One region of the Shewanella sp. 3_MG-2023 genome, then DNA from elsewhere that is predicted to be linked to it. Evidence: predicted binding sites of a transcription regulator. Region 1 holds the regulator's gene; the other holds the start of a gene.
The links. Region 1 encodes MetJ, which represses methionine synthesis genes. Its sites were predicted from a motif close to TAGACGTCTAGACGTCTA; they were not measured.

Region 1 (8,095 bases):
GACAATGGGTTTGATAAACTATTTCGCCTCGCTCAGTTGAATAAGCTTGTTCTGGCGCTTCTAACTTGGGAAAACCTCGGCCAGCAAGTGAAGTTAAGGCTTTTTGATCCCATTTAGCTTTCACTGCAGCTGGAATTGGGAACTCTTCTCTATTGCCACCTTTTACCAGTTCTACATCACTCAACTCTGCTACTTTGCTATCGAGATTAAATTGATTCAGTAAACCGCTCATGGCTAGCCAATAAGAATAAGCTGAGATAGCCACAAGTTCCTTACTGCCTGATGCGGGGGCTGTACCATTCATTGAATAAGTAAAGCAACCTTGAATCCGTTCCTGGTAGCTATTCACTTTGTCATTTTTCTTTCGATAAGCGGGATAAGCCATATAGGCAGCCCATAGCGGTGAAGCATTGGCTTTATTACCTGCGTTCATATGACAATTAACGCAATTAAGCTCATTGCCGACATATTTATCTCTTAATTGCTGAGTATTAACAAATATCTGATAGCCCAAACGTACTTTGTCGCCAAACTCACCCTCTGGAATAGCTGATAAATCGCTAGGTTGCAGATACTGCGCTGCGGGATCTTTTGCTATAGCGGGGATCTGAGCTTGCCTATCGGGTAATTCTGCAGCGCTAACTGAACTGATAAACACACCTGCGACTAAATAATTAAACAGTTTCATGGTATGTCCTTATTTTTGTGCCAAAGGCTGTTGAGCAGCAGCATTTTGAACCAGAGGTTTTAAAGCTGAAAAGTACGCTGACAATGCGTCAATTTCATCAGCAGTCAGCTTAGCGGCAATATTAGCCATCATATTATCGACATCACCTTTTCTAGTACCATTTTGCCAAGCCAATAGTTGGTTTTTTAAATAGCTAGGTTCTTGGCCTGCAAGTCGAGGGAAGTTGGCTGCGCCAATGCCTGAAGGTCCATGACAGCTAGTACAGGCAGGTATATCGCGGCCCCAATCTCCCTGATAAGCCAATTTTTCCGCCGTATCAGTTATCACAACCTTGTCACCGCGGTATTGCAATGGGATCTCAGCTACTGTTTTAGCGGCAAAGAAATCAGCAACGACTTGGATAGCATCACCTTGTACTGTCGCAGCCATCGCCGACATTGTGGGACTTTGTCGATTACCCATTTGAAAATTAACCAGCTGCGAGGCGATATACTCACTGGATAAACCCGCCAACCTAGGCCCTATAACACCTAAACCCTCACCATTAACACCATGGCAAGTTAAACAAACTTGCGCCTGTGTGGGTACGGTTTGCAATAACTCTTTGGGAGATTGAGCAGGAATATCGGCAATAGCCAAGTTACGACTTGCCCCTATTGCTATTATCGTGATGACTTGTAAAAGGAATTTCATATACCGCCCTCTCCTTGGATGATGTTTAGCTACTGGAATAATAAATGTAGTCCATCAGATCCACTTTATGTGACTTAATTGAATACTCTCCACCAAAGAAAAAGTAACCCAAATACGCTTACCAAAGAACAGACAGCGAACATTTGCAGGCTAAAGACTGATAATGAAAAGGTCGTTGTCGATTAATCATCAGCAAATCGACTGGGAGTGAAGTTAACTCTGAGCTTATGCTTTTAGCGCTATTTTATGACAATAAAAAAGGCCTATTCCGTTAGGGAATAGGCCTTTAAAGTTAATCTTTCAACCAAGTTAATCGTCGTTTAACTCGCGCTTAAGGATCACTCCTGCAGTAAATCCTTACAGATTTGTACTAAGTCAGACTGCACAGCTGCTGCGGTAACTTCTCGGCCAGCACCTGGGCCGCGAATAATTAACGGATTGCCCTGATAAAAAGTGCTGCGGATGACAAACACATTATCTCCAGGGGTTAAACTGGCATAGGGATGGTTCGAGTCGACCCATTGAATGCCTACTTCAGCATGCATTTTGCCATCGACTTTATCTAAAGATGCCACATACCTTAAGACTTTATTTTGCTCAAAGGCTGCACTGTATTGCTGCAACATAAACTCATCTAACTCGCCAATGCGCGCTAAAAAGTCATCTAACGACAAGTCGGCTAATTCAGCTGGCACTAATGAATTTAATTCAATGGCATCAAGCTCAATCTCAAAGCCAATTTCACGGGCCAGAATAAGTAACTTTCGCTGCATATCTCGGCCAGATAAATCATCTCGAGGATCTGGCTCTGTAATGCCTAATCCGCGGGCTTCAACCACGAGTTCAGAAAAAGATTTTTGCCCATCGTAATGCTCAAACAGCCAACATAAAGTACCTGAAAAAATACCGCCAACAGCTTCGATATTGTCGCCACTATTGCGTAAATCGTTTAGGGCATGCTGTACTGGTAAGCCAGCGCCGCAACTGGCATTGTAACGCCAAAATAAACGCCGGTTACTTAGCTGCTGCTTAAGCTCACGGTAAAAAGGTAACGGCCCTGAGCCTGCAAGTTTATTGGCGCTCACCATATGAATCCCTCGAGCGAAAAACTCTGGGTATTGTAAGGTTAAGCTGGCGCTAGCACTGATATCCAAGGCCACCAGCTCATCGCAGTCGAGCAGCTCAAGCTGCTCAAATAAACTAGGGTAGTCCCATGTTGTTGCTGTGGTATCAAAGTCATCTTGCCAGTTATTGGCATCTATTCCTTGCTGGCAAATGAGCGCCTCTTTTGAACTCACTAAACCCACAAGTTGCACATTGGCTTCTAGTTCACGGTTAAGCATGGTGGATGAGCGCTGAAATAAATCAATCCAGGCTTCACCAATATTACCGACCCCAAGCAATAATACCCCAATACGCAATCGCGGGCCTGCGCAGCGTCGGTGTACTTTTTGGGTGAGTAAATTAACCTGAGATTTAGGCACTAAGGTCACTAAACTCAAACCATCTTGATACAGGGGTTTGGCATCGCGACTTAATAATCGGGCAAAGCTGCGGCGGTAGTGCTCTGCATCAGCACTAACCAAAGCGACTAAACCTAAATCAGTATGAGCATGGATATCGCTAATTAATAGCTCATGACTATGTAGCTCCAGTAACGCTTGTACCTGCTTTTGGTTTTCAGCAGTGAATGCCAGTTCAACTTTATGATGGGCAGAGCACCAATATGCTAGCGGCGCAATACCGGCTTGCTCAAGTAATTTGAGTGTGGTTTGAATTAGCGCTTGCTGCTTAAAGCGAAACAGCACCACTTCATTTAAACTGGTAACCACTGGAGCGCTAGCTGACGAACTTTGGGGCGCAATAAGGGTAAAGTCAGTATGTGATGCGTAACTTGAGCGCACCGCGAGACTAACATTAGTATCAAATAAGGGCTGTAAAGTTCGGCTGTGCAGTACTGGCGAGCCGAGTTTAGCTAAACGATCGGCTTCAGCAAGTGACATGCTTTCAAGTAATTTGGCATCATTAATTTTATTCGGATCAGCGTTAAATACCCCTTCAACATCGGTCCAAATAGTCACTCGTTCAATGTCCGCTAAGCTGGCAATTAAGGTGGCGCTGTAATCTGAGCCATTGCGGCCAAGTAATAATGTATCCCCTTTACTGTTGGCGCAGATAAAGCCGGTGATCACTAAGCGTGTATTTGGATTAGCATCCAGCAGCTTTTGGACTTTTTCGCGGGACTCATCAAGACGAATATTCGGCACAGGCCCTTCATCAGCCACCAGCAGTGAGCAGGCATCAATATTCGCGGCAGCAACGCCAGACTCTCTTAATAAGGCTGCCATTAATCGTGCTGACCAACGCTCACCAAAGCTTAATACATGATTGAGCTGAAATTCATTGCGCTCTTCAAGGGACAATAAACTGACTAATTGCGATTTATCGGTTGATAGGCGCTCACGTAAATCGCGCGCTTGTTCGTTTGAGAGAAGTTGCTCAATCAGGTTTTGCTGATAGCTCACCAGTACTTGTAGCTCTTCTTGCCACAAGTCACCGTTTTCTCTTAAGGAGAGTAATTTATATAAAAAGTTAGTACTTTTACCCGCAGCTGAAACAACGACTAAATCATCACTGTTGCCATGAGTCAGTAAAATATGGGCAACGCGGCGATAGCAATCTGCATCAGCAAGACTTGAACCACCAAATTTATGTAAATGACTGCGGGCCATTTTTCACTCCTTAAACAACATATACCAGCCTGACTACATGAATATAGCCAAGGGAGATTAACTTAAAGCGCAGCGACAGCAGCTAAGCCTACTTCAATATCGGCAACCAAGTCTTCAGCATCTTCAATCCCGACAGATAGTCGCAGTAAAGTATCTTTAATGCCAGCTTCATACCGTGCTGCAGGCGCCATTGCTCTATGGGTCATGGTTGCAGGTACGGCAACTAAGCTTTCCACTCCGCCTAAGCTTTCAGCAACACTGAAAATAGACAGTGCATTTAAAAAGGCGACCACTTCTGCTTCACCACCTTTAAGTTCGAAACTTAACATAGCGCCGAAGCCTTGTTGTTGCTTAGCTGCAATATCGTGACCTGGGTGGTCTTTTAAGCCTGGATAATACACTTTTTCGACAAGATTGCTGGCCTGAAGTACGTCAATAACTTGCTCAGCATTTTTTTGATGCTCGCGAATACGTACAGCTAAAGTACGAATGCCACGTAAGGTTAGGTAACTATCAAAAGCCGAGCCTGTTAGCCCTAAGGTGTTTGACCACCAGTGTAGTAACTCACCCAGTTCAGGGTCTTTTGCCACCACAGCGCCACCTACAACGTCACTATGACCATTGATATATTTGGTGGTGGAATGCATGACGATATCAGCGCCTAGCTCTAATGGCTGTTGCAAAATTGGCGATAAAAAGGTGTTATCAACCACAACTAAGGCATCGACTTTATGGCTTTGCTCAGCAATAGCTTTGATATCAACAACACGTAATAATGGGTTTGACGGCGTTTCTAACCACACCATTTTAGGTTTCTGAGCAATCGCATCACTGAGTGCTTGCTCATCTGTTTGATCAATCACCAGTAATTTAAATTGGCCTTTGTTGGCAAGATTTGTGAACAAACGGTAACTACCGCCATAACAATCGTGAGGCACAATCAGTAAATCATCGGGGCCTAATAAACTAGTGACCAAGGTAATCGCAGCCATACCGGTACAAGTAACCACCCCAGTAGCGCCATGTTCAAGTTTGGCAATGGCTTCACCTAACACGCAGCGCGTCGGGTTTCCTGAACGACTATAATCAAACTCTCTAGGGTTTTTATGGCCATCAAAAGAATAGTTTGTTGATAGATAAATCGGCGGGACTACAGCGCCGTATTGGGTATCTGACTCGATACCTTGGCGTACTGCTAGCGTAGCTGCGCGATGTTTGCTCATTGTAAACTCCTAAAGAATACACACTAAAGAGATGTCTAGATGGCTAAATGTACCTAAGCTAAGTCACATCGTCAATACAAATCAGCCGTTTAGACGTCTAAACATAAAGAAATCTATTTCCATTCGTTATAGAATAACCGCAATAATTTGACTGTTATTATTTAGCGGTTAAAATCTGCCACGAATCTATCGTATAAAGGTGAGTTAATGACTGAATGGAATGGCGACTATATCAGCCCATATGCCGAACATGGCAAAAAAAATGAACAAGTTAAAAAAATCACGGTATCCATACCTTTAAAAGTTTTAAAAGTATTGACTGATGAACGTACCCGCCGCCAGGTTAATAACTTACGTCATGCAACCAATAGTGAACTACTGTGTGAAGCATTTTTGCATGCCTACACTGGACAACCACTGCCAAATGACGGTGACTTATCAAAAGAAGGGCCTGATAGCATCCCATCTGAAGCAAAAGCTTTGATGGATGCCATGGGAATTGAGTGGGAAGATCTTGATTAAGTCAAGCTAGCGACTAGCGCTGAAGTACTTGCGCTAAAGCATAAGCCTGCTCAATTAATCAAACACTGCTCGTCATTTAACGCATCGAGCTCTCAAGCTGAGAGTGAGTTGCAGTATTGCGCCTAAAGAGTCGACAATGGAATTTATCGATCCGCAGACCTTGATGCTTGCATCGGTTATCATTTTTCTAGGCGCATTAACCCAAGGCCTTATCGGTTTTGGGCTTGCGGTTGTTGCCAGTCCACTTCTCTATATCATCGACCCACAATTAGTCCCAGCCCCTGTGATTATGATGGGTTTTTCCATCGCCTTATTGACCTTATTGCGTGAACGTACTCAACTGGAGTTTAATGGGCTGCAATATGCGCTGCTGGGGCGAATACCTGGTGGCTTTATGGGCGCAGGTTTATTACTGTTTGCCCCCCAAGCAGTACTGGGGTTAGCCATTGCCTTTATTGTCGGCGCAGCGGTGTTGCTGAGTATTTTTAAGATCACAGCGCCAGTAAATCGGCTTTCGCTATTTATTGCAGGTGTCTTGTCGGGGGTATTTGGAAATATTGCCGCCATTGGTGGGCCACCATTAGCGATTTTATTAGCCGGTAAAGATGCGCCGCAGTTTAGAGCCGCGCTATCGATCTTTTTTGTTTTCAGCTCAATGATCGCACTGATTATTTTAATGCTTGCAGGCTTAGTGGAAGAAAAGCATCTGTGGTTGTCATTGATGCTATTGCCATCTGTCATACTCGGAAATATTGCCGCAGGAAAGCTAACCAATAAGGTTGATAAAAATAAGACTCGCATCGCCACTATGGTGTTATGTAGCTTAAGTGCATTATTGCTAACCCTTAAGTCGTTAATTGAATTATCAGCAGGCTAGTCGATCATCTTTTTGTGGCAGATATAAATGCAACAATGATGACAGCTAAAAATGATAACGCTTAAAAGTGATAAGAAGTTTGCAGCACAGCGCCAATGGCATCATCACCATAGCTGCCGCTCATATCCAGCTTAAAGGCTTGGCCGATGGCAAAGCCGGTGCCGAAAGAGTAAATATCTACGCTATTATCTTTTAAGTCATGGCGGTAGCCCATGCGTAAAAACAGCCAGTCAGTGGCTTTAACTTCACCGCCCACTCGCCAATACTGCACCGCATCAAACTCGCTAAAACGGCTTTGCTCCACCAGATCAATATCCGTGGTTAAGGTGACTCTGGACCAATCATAAGCAGCTCCCACTGTGACTAACGGCTCAATTTGGTATTCAAATGTCCGTCCTTGAGCTTCAACTGTGGTTATTTTTTTACTGAATAAATTACGAGCAGACAGCCCTAAGGTTAAGCTTTCTGTTGGCTCAATAGCCACCCCAAGATCAAGGTTAAATAAGCTGTCATCATTTCGATATTTATCATCATCAAAATCATCGACATCAAAGTTATTGGCACTGGCACTGTAATGATAGGTATCAATGCGTTGAAACTTAGGTGAAATCCCAACTTTTACAGGCATGTTAACTATAGATAGTGGAAAGCTTAACGCCACCCCAAAATCTGTGACTCCGGCGGCTAATACAATGCCTTGAGAGTCTAAGTCAGTGAGATCTGCAGGAGGGTTGGCGGGATCGAGATTAGTCAGCATATCAATATCACCTTGAGCAATATCAGCAACGCCCATAGCGTCAAGGTGACTTTTGGAAAATAGCGCCATTGGCACGGTTTGAGTTGGCATTACTAATGCTGCGCCAATTGCGGCTGATACCGAGGCGTTAGTGCCGCTGAGGGCATTTAAATTAATAACTAAATCATCACGAAAACCAGCAATATCATCAGTATCATTGCCGTTTATGGCCGTTTCTAAGTCATCAAAACTGTCTTGTAGTGAGTCAAACTTATCAAGCATATTGTCGCTATCATCCACTTCAGCAGCCACAACCGGTAACAGTAAGGAGAACTCATTGGTTTTTGGGGCGTAAATAGCCAGTAAAGCGGGATTAATAAAACTTGCGCCGATACGGCTTGATGAGGCTACACCTGTACCGCCCATGCTATCACTGCGAGCTTCAAAATAAAGCTGGCTAGCTTGCGAACTTATCGCAAACAGCAGTAAAAACAATAGTAGCGCTATTGATCTCATTATTCACCATTTTCATTTTTAATTATCTAATAAAGATAGTCGAAAAAATTAAAAATAGGCTTCAATCCCGTTAGACTTTTACGGCATAGATGAATTTAATCAGCCGTT
Region 2 (8,095 bases), on a different contig from region 1:
TACCAATATTGGTCACCCCAAAGTAACGTGATTTAGGGTGAGCAAAGTACCAGCCTGATACCGCAGCGGTTGGGAACATGGCATAACTTTCAGTGATATTAAGGTCAATCGTTTCATCGGGTTTTAGTAAATCCCATAACAAGCCTTTTTCAGTATGATCAGGACAGGCTGGGTAACCAGGTGCTGGGCGAATACCTTTGTACTTTTCACGAATAAGGGCTTCGTTATCCAATACTTCATCTGCAGCGTAACCCCAAAATTCTTTACGTACCCGTTCATGCATACGCTCTGCAAAGGCTTCAGCTAAACGGTCGGCTAGGCACTTAAGCATAATGGCGTTGTAGTCATCATGGTTGGCTTCAAAACGTGCCACATGTTCATCAATGCCGTGGCCTGCGGTAACAGCAAAGCCGCCCATGTAGTCGGCGACGCCTGAGTCTTTTGGCGCGACAAAATCAGCCAGGCAGAAGTTGTCATTGCCCACACGTTCAAGCTGCATCCGCAAGTGATGGGTGGTCATTTCAACTGTGGTGCGTGTTTCATCTGTGTATAGCTCAATGTCGTCATGGTTAACGGTATTGGCAGGGAATAAGCCAATGACCGCTTTGGCAGTAAGCCATTTTTCACTGATGATGGTTGCAAGCATGGCTTTACCATCGGCATAGAGCTTACGGGCTTCTTCACCGACAATTTTATCATCTAAAATTTCAGGGAAGTGACCATGCAGCTCCCAGCTTCTGAAAAACGGCGTCCAATCGATGCGATCCACTAGATCTTCTAGTGGGTAATCATCAAATACTTGGCGGCCCAATTTGTTCGGTTTAAATGGGGTGTAGTTATCCCAATCGTGTTTACAGCGGTTTTCACGGGCAGCGTCAATTGACACTATGGTTTTGCGTTTGGTTTGTGATAACCGCTTTTCACGCATGATGTCGTATTCAGCATAGGTTGCATCAATGGTGGGCTGGCGAGTGTCGTTATTAACCAGTTTTGACACCATAGGCACGGCGCGCGAGGCATCGGCAATGTAAATTGCACCATGTGGATAATGTGGGGCAATTTTTACTGCGGTATGAATTTTTGAGCAGGTTGCACCGCCAATAATCGCCGGAATGGTTAACCCTTCTCGGTGGAAGGTTTTGACGTTATGTACCATTTCATCAAGGCTTGGGGTAATAAGCCCTGACATACCAATAATATCAATATTGTGCTCTTTTACGGCTTCGAGGATTTTTTCAACTGACACCATGACGCCTAGGTCGAACACTTCAAAGCCGTTACAGGCTAGCACCACGCCGACAATGTTTTTACCAATATCGTGCACGTCACCTTTTACGGTAACCATTAAAATTTTACCGTTTGATTGACCTTCAACTTTTTCCGCTTCAATGTATGGGTTTAAATAAGCCACGGCTTTTTTCATTACCCTAGCCGATTTAACGACTTGCGGCAGAAACATTTTGCCTGAGCCAAATAAGTCACCGACCACATTCATCCCATCCATTAATGGCCCTTCAATCACATCAAGTGGGCGGGTGGCAGCGGCGCGCGCTTCTTCGGTGTCTTGGTCGATAAACTCAGTAATGCCTTTCACTAAGGCGTGGGATAAGCGCTCATTAACGGGCAGACTACGCCAAGCTAAGTCTTCCTTTTTAGCCACTTGTTTGCCGTCACCACGAAAACGCTCAGCAACATCTAGTAGTTGCTCAGTATTGCTTGAGTCGGCAACGGGGCAAGGTAAATTCAGTACCACATTTTCGACTTTTTCTTTTAAGTCTTTGTCGATGTCATCAAATATGGCTAACTGACCTGCGTTAACGATACCCATGTCCATGCCCGCTTGAATCGCGTGGTATAAAAACACCGCATGAATGGCTTCGCGGACTGGGTTGTTACCACGAAACGAGAACGAGACGTTTGACACACCGCCAGAAATCATTGCATGGGGTAGAGTGGCTTTAATGTCTTTAATGGACTCAATAAAATCGACGGCGTAGTTATCGTGCTCGTCAATGCCGGTGGCAATGGCAAATATATTCGGGTCGAAAATGATGTCTTCTGGGGCAAAGCCAACCACATCAACCAGTATGCGATAGGCGCGGGTACAGATTTCGGTTTTACGGGCGCGGGTATCGGCTTGGCCATCTTCATCAAATGCCATCACAATAGCGGCTGCGCCATAGCGTTTCACTAAGGTGGCTTGCTGAATAAAGGCTTGTTCACCTTCTTTCATCGAAATGGAGTTAACAATCGACTTGCCTTGAACGCATTTAAGGCCAGCTTCAATCACGTCCCATTTTGATGAGTCGATCATGATAGGCACGCGGGAAATATCAGGCTCTGAGGCGATTAAGTTCAAGAACTTTTTCATCGACTCGACGCCATCAAGCATACCTTCATCCATGTTGACATCGATGATTTGTGCGCCGTTTTCAACTTGCTCACGCACGACATCTAGGGCCTCTTCAAACTTTTCTTCTTTAATTAACCGCAGGAATTTGGCTGAACCTGTGACGTTGGCGCGCTCGCCGACGTTAACAAATAATGAGTTGCCATCAATGGTTAATGGCTCAAGCCCTGATAAGCGACAGGCAACGGGAATATCAGGTATGACACGTGGCTCATGGCTGATAACGGCATCGCGAATAACGCTAATGTGCGCGGGTGTACTACCACAACAGCCACCCACAATATTGAGCATGCCTTCTCGGGCCCAATCACTGATCACTTCGGCCATTTCTTCTGGGGTTTCATCGTAACCGCCAAACTCATTAGGTAAGCCAGCGTTAGGGTGGGCAGAAACATAACATTCTGCAATCCGTGATAACTCTTCAACGTAGGGACGCAACTCTTTTGGGCCAAGGGCGCAGTTAAGGCCAATGGATAATGGTTTGATATGGCGCAGTGAGTTGTAAAAGCCTTCGGTGGTTTGCCCTGTTAGGGTACGACCTGAAGCATCAGTAATGGTGCCTGAAATCATTACAGGTAGCCGATCACCAATTTGATCAAACACTAATTCGATGGCAAATAATGCGGCTTTGGCGTTGAGGGTATCAAAGATGGTTTCGACCATGATGATATCTGCGCCGCCATCAATTAATGCACGGGTTGATTCAACATAGGCTTCGACTAATTGATCAAAAGTGATATTACGAAAACTGGGGTCGTTTACATCTGGGCTGATAGAGCAAGTGCGGTTGGTTGGCCCAAGCACCCCTGCAACATAGCGTTTAATACCCGTTTGCGCAGTAACGTCATCAGCGGCTTCACGGGCAACTTTGGCGCCTTCAAGGTTAATTTCTGCTGACAACGACTGCATGTCGTAATCGGCCATAGCAATCGTGGTGGCATTAAAGGTATTGGTTTCAATAATGTCAGCACCCGCTAACAGGTATTTAGTGTGGATATCTTTAATGATTTGGCGTTGGCTTAGCACCAACATGTCGTTGTTGCCTTTTACGTCACAGTGCCAGTCTTTAAAACGCTCACCACGATAGTCGGCTTCTTCCAGTTTGTAGTCTTGAATCATTGTGCCCATGGCACCATCGAGGATAACTATGCGCTGTTTTAGCGTATTTGTAAGTTGTTCAAGTACCTGACTGTAGGAAGTCGACTTCGCCATAACGTATTACCTTAATTGCTTTTATGCTAATCACTTAATCGAGCGTTAAATAACACGCTAACTTAAGTAGTTAGTGGATTGTGTTAACGGTTTTAGATGAAATAAGCATACCTTTATTTATGCTTTTATAGGGCAGAATAATGCGAAATCCCCTGTAATAAAATTCATCTTAAAATATTTTGTTTGGACATTTAAACGTATAGACGTCCATAATACGTTTAAATAGATTGTAAGAGCAAGCCCATTGCTCACACTAAAAACATAAGCCAATTGAAACGGCCGATGGAGTCTCCTTAGATGAAGCAAGCTAAGATAATATTGTTACGCCATGGCCAATGTGAGGGCGACAGTATTTTGCGGGGTAAAACCGATGTGGCGCTAACTGATTTGGGGCTAACGAACATGCACCAGAGTGCGGCTAAGCTAGGGCTATTAGGTTGTTTGCCATCACTGCAGCTATACAGTTCGCCTTTGGTGCGCTGCCATGCGTTTGCCGCTGAATTAGCGCAGCAGTTAAACCAAGTGAGTGCTGATTTAGCTTTACAGGTTGAGATAATGTCTCAATTACAGGAAATTGATTTTGGCTTGTGGGACGGAAAAAGCTTTGCAGAGCTTTATCAGCATAGCGCTAAAGCGTTAGATGCCTATTGGGATAACCCTTGGGAGCATGGCGCGCCCCAAGCTGAGCCCATGGCTGAATTTGAACAAAGGGTGGCGCAGGCTTTTGCGCAAATAACCTTGCAAGCTTACAACTTGGCTGAAGCTCATACTGCTGAGGCTAATAGTGCTAAGGCAACAGCATCAGCCACTGCTCTGGTAGTGACTCACGGTGGAGTTATCCGTCATATTATCGCTTTGGTGTTAGGGCTTGAGCGCTGTAAAGGGCTATATGGACAACTGAATATAGATTATGCCGCGACGGTAACCATTGATGTGTTTTGGCCTGAAGCTGATGATAAATCGACTAAACCCGTCTATCGTTTAAACTGGAATAATTAGTTTTAGCCTAAAATTAGCAGAAAAAACTAACTTCACTTAGGCAGATATACCGTACAATATAAGCCGCATTTATTAAGTGCAATAAAATTTCAAATTAAGTCAATTTAGCTGCAGTTGAGTGCTTGTGTGAAATGCTTTAAGCAACACCAGTATCAAGCGGTTCGCTAAATGAGTAGGGAATCGAGAACTAGCCTAAATGCTGTTTAGCTCGAACTGTACCCGCAACTGTAAAATAGCATCTCATCACTTGTAAGATAAGTGATTAATGAATGCCATTAAGTCAGATACCTAGCTTAGTTTTTCTTGCTGAATTAGCAGCACCTAACAACAACTTGAGCGGGTAACTCAGGCGGAGTTTGTATCGTGATCAGTATTAAAACCCCAGATGTGGCTAAACATGCCTCTTGGATAACCGCAGGGGTAGTATCTTGACTACTGCGGCATTAACAGTTGATCAGCTAAGCTGGTCAGTTGCAGACAATGAGATCCTTTCTCAAGTCAGTTTTGCCTTGCAACGTGGTGAAATGCTAGGGCTTATTGGCCCTAATGGTGCGGGTAAATCCAGCTTACTGCGCTGCTTGTATCGCTATATCACCCCTGATGCTGGCAAAATCAGCTTATTTGGCGACAATATTAATGGTTTTTCTCATAAACAATTGGCCACTAAGGTTGCCGTTGTGCAGCAAGAGTCACCCCATTATTTTGATATGACCACCCATCAACTGGTTTCTATGGGCTTAACGCCCCATAAAGGCCTTTTTGAAACCAATACCCAAGCAGATGCAGATGATATTGCCAAGGCGCTGGCTAAAGTGGGTCTTGAGCACAAAGCCTTGCAGCAATATGAGCAGTTATCTGGCGGTGAAAAACAGCGGGCATTAATTGCACGGGCTATCGTGCAAAAGCCGCAGTTATTGATCCTTGATGAGCCGACTAATCATTTAGATATTCGCTATCAAATCCAAATTCTTGAGTTGGTTAGGCAACTTGGCATTAGCGTGATTGCCTCTATTCACGATCTTAATTTAGCCAGCGCAATGTGCGATAGATTGCTGTTACTTGATCAAGGAAAGTGCATCGCTCAAGGTTTACCTGATGAAGTATTAACAGAAACCATTTTGGGGAACGTGTTTGATGTTTGCTGCCAAATATCAAGTCACCCACAGCACGGTAAACCGTTAATTACTTATTTTTATGGTTATCAAAGTCATTATGACAATGCTAATCAAAACACTTGTCAAAGCTCGCAGCAAAACGCATATCCAAGCTCTGAACAAAAACATGGCCAATCAAACCACGGGCAGGGCGATAAATGACAGCCATTGATGCCACACAATCAGTGAAGCTAGCAAAGCAGATGAGTTTAAGTTTTAAGCATAAGCTACTGCTGTTTGTTACTGCCATAGTGACCCTAGTTACTCCAATCGCCGCGGCAAGTTTCGGCGCTGCTAATATCAGTTTTGAACAAGTCGTTAGCTTGTTTGCTAATTTGGCATTAGGTACAGGTGAAACAGATTCACTAACGCAGCGGATTGTGTTTGAGCTGCGTTTTCCAAGAATTATTTTAGCCTTTGTGGCAGGCGCAGGTTTGGCGCTTGCGGGCAGTGTATTGCAAACGGTGACACGTAACCCGTTGGCGGATCCCTATTTATTTGGTATTAGCTCTGGGGCGTCATTTGGGGCGGTATTAGTGCTGAGCTTTTTTGGCAGCCAAGGCTTAGTGCTGCAATGGTTAGGAGAGTCTTCTGGTCATCTTGCCAATGCTATTTTACGTTCAGGCTTATTCAGTAATGATGCCTGGTGGTCTTGGTCATCCATTAGTTTACCAATTGGCGCTTTTATTGGTTCGAGTTTATCTGTGCTGTTGGTATTAGGTTTATCTGGTTTTGGTCGTGCTAGCCAAGTTGAGCGGATGCTATTGTCTGGGGTGGCCACCTCTTTCATGTTCGGCGCGCTAACCAGTTTGGTACTGTATTTTTCAAGCCCTCAAGCGGCGGCTTCAGTATTATTTTGGAGTTTGGGCAGCTTTGCTAAAGCTAGCTGGGCAGGCCTGGTTATCCCATCTGTGGTGGTAGTTTGCAGCATATTAATTATTTTAGCTTTTAAGCGTCAGGTATTAGCCATTCAAGCGGGGGATGAAACGGCGCACTCCTTAGGGGTTAACGTCGCCAAAATTCGCTTAGCAATGCTTATTTTGTGTTCATTAATTACCGCCACGCTGGTGGCAAGTTGCGGCGGCATTGGCTTTGTTGGCTTGATGATCCCTCATACCGTGCGGCTGCTCTATCCTGGGCAACAACCTATTATGATGACGGCATTAGTCGGCGGCATATTTATGGTATGGATTGATGTATTAGCCCGTTGTTTATTAGGCAACCAAGAGTTGCCGGTAGGTATTATCACTGCCGCAATTGGTAGTGTATTTTTTCTTTTTGTATTACGTCATCGTCGATGAGATTGCAGTTTTGGAGAGTAAGGGATGTTTGCGGTAGATCCAGTTAGTCATAAATTTGATGATCAAATACAGCATAAAATTAATCAGAAAACTAAGCCGCTAGGGGCGCTAGGGTTACTCGAAACGCTAGCAATGCAGATTGCGCAAGTGCAACTAACGCCACAAGCTAATATGAAACCAAAGTACAATATTAGGCATAAGTTGAGTATTAATAAGCCTGCTATGTTGGTGTTTGCTGGCGATCATGGTATTGCTGCTCATGGGGTATCGATTGCCCCCAGTGAAGTTACTCAACAAATGGTGGCTAACTTTGCCAATGGCGGCGCTGCGATTAATGTCTTTTGCCGTCAAATGGGTTTAAACCTTGAAGTGATTGATTGCGGCATGTTGCAGCCAGTTGATGACCCTCGTATTACTCAGCATCGTTTAGGCAATGGCACTCAAGCAATTCATCAAAAAGCGGCCATGAGTTTATTAGCGGTTAAAGATGGCTTTAGCTATGCAAGTGAAGTGGTGCAACGTCACTATGATTCAGGTTGTAACCTGATTGCGCTTGGTGAAATGGGCATTGGCAATACCTCGTCAGCTGCGGCGATTATGGCCGCATTATTAGGCTTAGATATTAAAGAGTGTGTCGGCCGAGGTACGGGGATTGATGATAGAGCCTTTGCTCTTAAAACCGAGTTATTGGGTGTAGCGCTTAACCTGCATAGAAGTAAATTTACCGATCCGGTTAATGTACTTGCCTGTGTTGGCGGCTTTGAAATTGTGCAAATGACAGGCGCTATTTTAGCGGCCGCTGAGAAAAAGATGCTGGTGGTTATTGATGGCTTTATTGCAACCGCAGCGGCATTAGCCGCAGTTAAATTACACCCTGATGTAAAAGATTACTTAATTTTTGCTCACCAATCAGATGAGCAAGGCCATATTAAAATGCTAGCCGCAATGGATGCTAAACCATTATTGCAATTAGGGTTTAGACTAGGTGAAGGTACAGGCGCTGCGCTATCACTGCCAAT

Region 2: the regulator MetJ is predicted to act here: its motif matches at 3,815-3,832, upstream of metH (methionine synthase).

What each region holds. Positions count from the first base shown of each region.
Region 1 is NZ_JAUOSH010000005.1:167,493-175,587, forward strand. Features, by position in the region: gene Q4591_RS04670 (c-type cytochrome) at 1-688, opposite strand, end outside; gene Q4591_RS04675 (c-type cytochrome) at 698-1,381, opposite strand; gene Q4591_RS04680 (bifunctional aspartate kinase/homoserine dehydrogenase II) at 1,720-4,113, opposite strand; gene metB (cystathionine gamma-synthase) at 4,176-5,336, opposite strand; gene metJ (met regulon transcriptional regulator MetJ) at 5,544-5,858, shown strand; gene Q4591_RS04695 (sulfite exporter TauE/SafE family protein) at 5,995-6,735, shown strand; gene Q4591_RS04700 (conjugal transfer protein TraF) at 6,797-7,987, opposite strand.
Region 2 is NZ_JAUOSH010000036.1:7,547-15,641, forward strand. Features, by position in the region: gene metH (methionine synthase) at 1-3,622, opposite strand, end outside; gene Q4591_RS17115 (histidine phosphatase family protein) at 3,920-4,621, shown strand; cobalamin riboswitch at 4,760-4,932, shown strand; gene Q4591_RS17120 (ABC transporter ATP-binding protein) at 5,050-5,937, shown strand; gene Q4591_RS17125 (iron ABC transporter permease) at 5,979-7,076, shown strand; gene cobT (nicotinate-nucleotide--dimethylbenzimidazole phosphoribosyltransferase) at 7,101-8,095, shown strand, end outside.